DNA from 3 places in the Rahnella sp. NRRL B-41462 genome. Region 1 is predicted to be linked to each of the others. Evidence: predicted binding sites of a transcription regulator. Region 1 holds the regulator's gene; each other region holds the start of a gene.
The links. Region 1 encodes LexA, which represses DNA repair genes until DNA is damaged. Its sites were predicted from a motif close to TNCTGTATGTACATACAGNA; they were not measured.

Region 1 (2,205 bases):
CAGAATGATATTCAGCAAATTCCCGGCAATCAGCAAAATCACCGGCCCGCGAACGTACTGAATGCCGAGCAACCACCCGAGGATCACCAGATTCGCCAGTGAAGCCGGGGCGCTGAACCAGCGGATTTCGATAAACAGCCTCGCCTGTTCAAGCACGGGCTGGCTGCCGCCGACAATGTGAAACGCCAGCTCCATCAGCGGATGACGGAATACCACAATAATGACGCCCGCCAGTACAGCCAGAAGGAAGGGTTGTACAAAAGCACGCGCCAGAAGCTGGTTATCTTTCGCGCCCAGCGCCTGAGCAGTCATGCCGGTGGTACTCATCCGCAGAAACAGTAAGAGCATAAAAAGGAAAGTGGTGATCATCGAACCCACAGCCACGCCGCCGAGATAATCCGGGCTGTCGAGATGACCGATCACTGCGGTATCCACCAGGCCGAGGAGCGGCACCGTGATATTGGAAAAAATCATCGGCAATGCCAGCATCCAGAGCGCTTTATCGGCAGGGCTTAAAAAGGTGTTTTTGAGTGTGTGTCGCAGGGAATGATGTTGCATAGAGAATCTCATGCCGGAGGTTCAGGTTATGCCTGTAAATGACATCGCCCCGAAAGGGGCGATGATGAGAGAAACGCATTTCTCTTTGAATTCACATGGATGCCAGAGGCCGCCGCCATCCATATTCAATTAGTTTTAGTCTTGTCTATCTGACACAGCAATTTCTGACTTAGTCATATCTGACCGAGTAATTCGCGTTATATCAAGGCGGCAACTAAGCGAACGCCGGGAGCATACACAAATATGTGACCGGGGTTCGCGAAGGCAGCCAACGCAAAGATAGCTCGAAGTACGAAGGTCAGATCCAGTCGCCGTTGCGGATAACACCTACGGCTAAGCCTTCAATGCTGAAATTCTGCTCGCGCAAATCCACCACGATCGGCTGAAACTCGCTGTTCTCTGGCAATAACTGCACCACACTGCCTTGTTTTTTCAGGCGTTTCACGGTGACCTCATCATCGATACGGGCCACCACAACCTGACCATTACGCACGTCTTGCGTTTTATGCACGGCCAGCAGATCGCCGTCAAGGATACCAATATCACGCATCGACATACCGCTGACACGCAGCAGGAAATCGGCGCTCGGCTTAAACATTGCCGGATCGATCTGATAGTGCCCTTCGATATGTTGCTGCGCCAGCAGCGGTTCACCGGCGGCAACGCGGCCAATCAGCGGTAAACCTTCTTCTTCTTCCATCAGCAGACGAATGCCGCGTGATGCACCGGAAACAATCTCAATAACACCTTTACGCGCCAGCGCTTTAAGATGCTCTTCCGCCGCATTGGGAGAACGGAACCCCAGACGTGATGCAATCTCTGCGCGGGTTGGTGGCATACCGGTGGTGGAGATATGATCGCGAATAAGGTCGTAGACCTCTTGTTGTCTGGTCGTTAAAGCTTTCATTCCGCCCCCTGGTTGTTTATACAGTCTTGCTGTGAGTATATACAGCTAAACGGTCAATGAAAACCTAAGATTGAATAAAAACAGGGCATAACGTTGATTCCTGGAATGCAGATTCCAAATCAGAACCATCGCGACCAAAAGATGCTGACCCAGACAAAAATCGCCAATATGATGGTCAGAAGTACGGCAGCAGAGCCGATATCTTTTGCGCGACCGGAAAGCACATGAAACTCAGGCCCGATGCGGTCTATTGCACATTCCACCGCGCTGTTGAGCAACTCCGTGACACAGACCAGCACGACGGATCCCACCAGCAGGATACGTTCAATGGTGCTGACATCAAGCCAGAAAGATAGCAAAATTAACGGGATAGCGACGCTGGCCTCCTGGCGAAATGCCGCTTCGTTTTGCCATGCCGCTTTGAATCCTTTCCAGGAATAGCCGGCCGCTTTATAAATTCGGGTAAATCCGGTGACTTGGTTCGCCATTTCGGGTACTGATCCTTAGAGTGTTTGCAGCATTTTAGCTTTTATATGACCACAGATCTCCACGGATCTTTCTGGTATCCTTGCGGCGAAATTGCTAACAAGAGGCTTCACGTTTTTATGTCAGGTTGGCGTAGACTTTATTACACATTATTGAATTTACCACTCTCATTGCTGGTAAAGAGCAAGGTCATACCTTCAGATCCGGTTACCGAGTTGCATTTAGACCCGACGCGGCCGATTTTGTACGTATTA
Region 2 (2,205 bases), on a different contig from region 1:
CGGGGGCCAGTTTCCAGGCACGGCGCACGGCAGCCTCAATCAGCGACGCCCCGCCACCCACCAGCCAAACCCGGTTCACCTGGCGGTACGCCGACAACTCATTGACCACCCGTTCCCCGAGTCGCTCGATGGACGAACTTATCATGTCCAGCACATAGTCCACTTTTGACTCATCGTTGACAACTGTGGCGGCAAACTCGCGGTCATGCCGTCGCTGTATCAGTTGATCGGCCACAAAGGCGCTGGTGTCGCTGTTGGCCATACGCAGTGCCGTGAGGGTGGCCTGCGTTACCATCGATACGCCGATCGTAGAATTGCCCTGAATGGCACTGACATCTTCAAACTGCCCCACCAGGACACCGGCATCGAGCGTCGTTCCCCCCAGATCAATTACAAGCGAGGTTTCCAGCGCCCCTACCCCTGCACGTTCCAGCGGCGATATCACGGCAGGCAACGACTCCGGCATGACGTCAACGTGCGCGATGGTGAAAGTTTCGCGCTTGTTCAGCGTTACCGGCCGCAGCAGGTTGTCGATTTTACGCTGTATGTTGGCCTCGTTATGCTGACAGTCGCTGGTGTAGAACTCATTGATGGGTAAGGTGACGGTCAGGCTCACCGGCTGAGGCGGCAAGCCGCAGGTGAGTAGCGCATGATGTACGGCCAACAAATTTGTGTCGCCATACTGGTATTCAATGTTGGTGGTATTGATCGCCTGATGGCTGACGCTGTCAAAGGAGTACTTCAGCCCGTCAATTTCATAATTATACGTTTCACTGCTGCCGATCCCGGCGACCTTCCATCCCGCTTTAAACGAATTCGGCGAGACAGAAGTACAGATTTTATCGCCGTCCCGCCAGGCCAGTTTTACGTTCGTCGAACCGTCGTCACAACCCATCTTTTTCATGATACACCCTTATATTTACTCATTTAGAGTAAATATAATAACCCAAAGAGGACTATTTGCAATTATAAATACTCATTATGAGTATTTATGAATCATCAAAATAGGTTTTCTTGAGATGGAATAAATTTTGCTCAAAGAATATACCCTCGAATTTTTTCCGCCTGAGAAAACAGAGAGCTAGTCAAAAGAAGCCATGCGGCGCTTGCAAGTCGGATTTTTCACACCAATAATACTGTAATTATATACAGTATTGTTAAAAGGAGTTGCCATGCTACTCATCACTCCCGCCGCCATTGATCCGGTGAAGGTTTCGTTGCCCCTGTTTATTGAACGATGCCCCGCCGGCTTTCCCAGCCCTTGTGCCGACTACGCCGACGCAGAACTGGATCTGAACGATTACTGTATAAAGAAAAAATCCTCCACGTTCTTCATCCGGGCGATTGGAAATTCGATGACCGATATCGGTTTGCACAGTGGTGACCTGATGGTCGTAGATAAAGCAGAAGAGCCACATCATGGTGACATTGTGATAGCGGAGATAGACGGTGAATTCACGGTAAAGCGACTGTTACTGACACCTCGCCCAGGGCTTCAGGCCATGAATCCTAACTTTCCGACAATCTATCCAGAGAACTTGCAGATTTTTGGCGTCGTGATGGCTTTTGTGCATAAAACCCGGGGCGGTGAATGATGTTTGCCCTGGCGGACGTAAATTCTTTTTATGCAAGCTGCGAAGCGGTTCTTAACCCAAATCTTCGCGGCAAACCATTGATAATATTGAGTAATAATGATGGCTGTTGCGTGGCGAGATCCGCAGCAGCCAAAAAATTAGGCATAAAAATGGGCATGCCGTGGTTTCAGATCCAGCAGATGTCGTTCCCTGAGAAGGTGTACGCGTTCTCCAGCAACTATTCCTTATATCACTCATTTTCCCAACGGGTGATGAGTCATTTAGAGGAACTTTCGCCACGCGTGGAGCAATACAGTGTGGATGAAATGTTTATTGATATCAGAAGCATCGATAACTGCATGGATTTTGAAACCTTTGGCCACCAGCTGCGCGCGCACGTTCTGAAGGGAACTGGCCTGACAATCGGTGTAGGGATGGGACCCGGCAAAGTTTTGGCCAAAGCCGCTCAGTGGGCCTCGAAGGAATGGCCACAATTTAAGGGTGTGCTGGCTCTCACGCCGGGTAATCCCCGGCGGACTGAAAAATTGTTATCGCTGATGCCCGTTCAGGAAGTCTGGGGCTGCGGAAGCCGGATTTCAAAAAAGCTAAACCTGATGGGTATACACACTGC
Region 3 (2,205 bases), on a different contig from region 1:
GTTGGTCAATTCACGCCGGAGTGGGTACCAAAAACTATACCTTCATCTGGGGTATGGTCGGTGAGAACCAGGTATTCGATGACATGGATCACGTCAAAGTCAGCGAACTGCGCTAACTCCCCCTTGCTCTGCCTTCACCGGCAGAGCAACTCATTTTTTATGGCGAACGCGCCGTTGCAAAAGAGACTCTGAATATGATCCTCCGTTCATTTGAATTAAGCGGCAAAGTCGCAATCGTCACCGGTTGCAATACCGGGCTGGGACAAGGCATGGCGCTGGGTCTCGCGCAGGCGGGATGCGATATTGTGGGCATTAACGTTTCCGCCCCTGAAGAAACTGAAAAAAAAGTCACCATGTTAGGCCGCCGTTTTCTCGATCTGAGGGCTGATCTGAGCACCATCACAGGCATTCCTGAGCTGATCGAGAAAGCAGTCGGGGAATTTGGTCATATCGATATTCTGATCAATAACGCCGGTATTATCCGCCGTGAAGATGCCATCGAATTCAGCGAGAAAAACTGGGATGATGTGATGAATGTGAACAGCAAAACGCTGTTCTTTATGTCTCAGGCCGTGGCGAAGCAGTTCATCAAACAGGGTAACGGTGGCAAAATTATAAATATTGCCTCTATGCTCTCGTATCAGGGGGGGATCAGGGTGCCTTCCTATACCGCGTCAAAAAGCGCAGTAATGGGTCTGACCCGACTGATGGCCAATGAATGGGCGAAGCATAACGTCAATGTGAATGCGATTGCGCCGGGGTATATGGCGACTAACAATACAGAACAGTTGCGCGCCGATGAAGAACGCAGCAAAGAAATCCTCGACAGAATCCCCGCCGGACGCTGGGGTCTGCCGGAAGATGTCATGGGGCCGGTAGTCTTTCTGGCATCGAAAGCCTCTGATTACGTTAATGGTTACACCATTGCCGTCGATGGTGGTTGGCTCGCGCGTTAAGGGCAGAATAAGTGACACCAGAAAGGCGTATTCTTATACGCTTTTTTGTTTTTTATCAGTCCGTTGACAATTAGTTACAGGGCATCTCTTCCAAGATTGTGACAGTTTCACTTATACTGGATAAAATAACAGTTATCCAGTTCGGACGCGTCATGACGGCGGAAGGCCATCTCATTTTCTCAATTGCCTGTGCAGTATTTGCTAAGAAGGCCCAGCTTTCTCCCGAACTGGCGCATGGTGACTGGTGGCACATCATTCCAGGGTCTTTGCTTACCTGTCTGCTGCCCGATATTGATCACCCCAAATCGGTGCTGGGCCAGCGTCTCAAATGGTTGTCGGCCCCCATCGCCCGGGCTTTTGGTCACCGTGGATTCACTCACAGTTTGCTGGCGGTGGCTGGAGGGATTTTCCTGCTACGCACTCATTTCCCTCACGACTGGGTGATCCCCGCTGATGCTTTCCACGCCATGATTATCGGTTACCTGAGCCATATCCTGGCAGATATGCTGACGCCTGCAGGAGTGCCGCTGCTCTGGCCTTGTCGATGGCGTTTCCGGCTACCGCTGATTAACAGCCAGAAAGGTAATCAACTCGAGCGCACGCTCTGCCTTATGCTGGTCGGCCTGACGCTTTTCTGGCCAGACTGGACGCCCATCATTGGTGCAATAAATCCTGACTTTTTTAATCACATCCTGAAATTATTCATCTGAATAGCATGAAATATTGCCGATATGATGAAAATTAATACAAATACCAACAAAAAGTTATAATGAATTCCTTTTGGATATAAATACTCAGACCCTCAAACTGATATTCTGCCCCCCAATGCTTTGGGATGGTGCAGTCCTTTTCCGGAAACACCCGTTTCATTTATCAAAATTATAAGTTTGGAGTCTGGTATGAATCTTCCGCTCGTTCTTAACGTAGTGGTTTTCGTTGCCCTGCTTTTGCTGCTGGCACAAACCCGCCACAAGCAATGGAGCCTGGCAAAAAAAGTTTTACTGGGTCTGGCTATGGGTGTCGTATTTGGCCTGGCTTTACAGCTGATCTACGGTTCCGATGATCCGGTACTAAAAACCTCAATTACCTGGTTCAATATTGTCGGTAACGGCTACGTCCAGTTGCTGCAAATGATCGTCATGCCGCTGGTTTTCGTCTCTATTCTGAGCGCGGTAGCGAAACTGCATAACGCGTCATCGCTGGGGAAAATCAGCTTCCTGACCATCGGTACCCTGCTGTTCACCACACT

Region 2: the regulator LexA is predicted to act here: its motif matches at 1,135-1,154, upstream of umuD (translesion error-prone DNA polymerase V autoproteolytic subunit).
Region 3: the regulator LexA is predicted to act here: its motif matches at 1,071-1,090, upstream of UC14_RS01420 (metal-dependent hydrolase).

What each region holds. Positions count from the first base shown of each region.
Region 1 is NZ_JYDF01000039.1:59,927-62,131, forward strand. Features, by position in the region: gene dinF (MATE family efflux transporter DinF) at 1-558, opposite strand, end outside; gene lexA (transcriptional repressor LexA) at 857-1,465, opposite strand; gene UC14_RS10910 (diacylglycerol kinase) at 1,585-1,953, opposite strand; partial or broken gene plsB (glycerol-3-phosphate 1-O-acyltransferase PlsB) at 2,071-2,205, shown strand, end outside.
Region 2 is NZ_JYDF01000013.1:20,225-22,429, forward strand. Features, by position in the region: gene parM (plasmid segregation protein ParM domain-containing protein) at 1-904, opposite strand, end outside; gene umuD (translesion error-prone DNA polymerase V autoproteolytic subunit) at 1,173-1,595, shown strand; gene UC14_RS04575 (Y-family DNA polymerase) at 1,595-2,205, shown strand, end outside.
Region 3 is NZ_JYDF01000005.1:4,231-6,435, reverse strand. Features, by position in the region: gene kduI (5-dehydro-4-deoxy-D-glucuronate isomerase) at 1-116, shown strand, start outside; gene kduD (2-dehydro-3-deoxy-D-gluconate 5-dehydrogenase KduD) at 195-956, shown strand; gene UC14_RS01420 (metal-dependent hydrolase) at 1,109-1,666, shown strand; partial or broken gene UC14_RS01415 (L-cystine transporter) at 1,856-2,205, shown strand, end outside.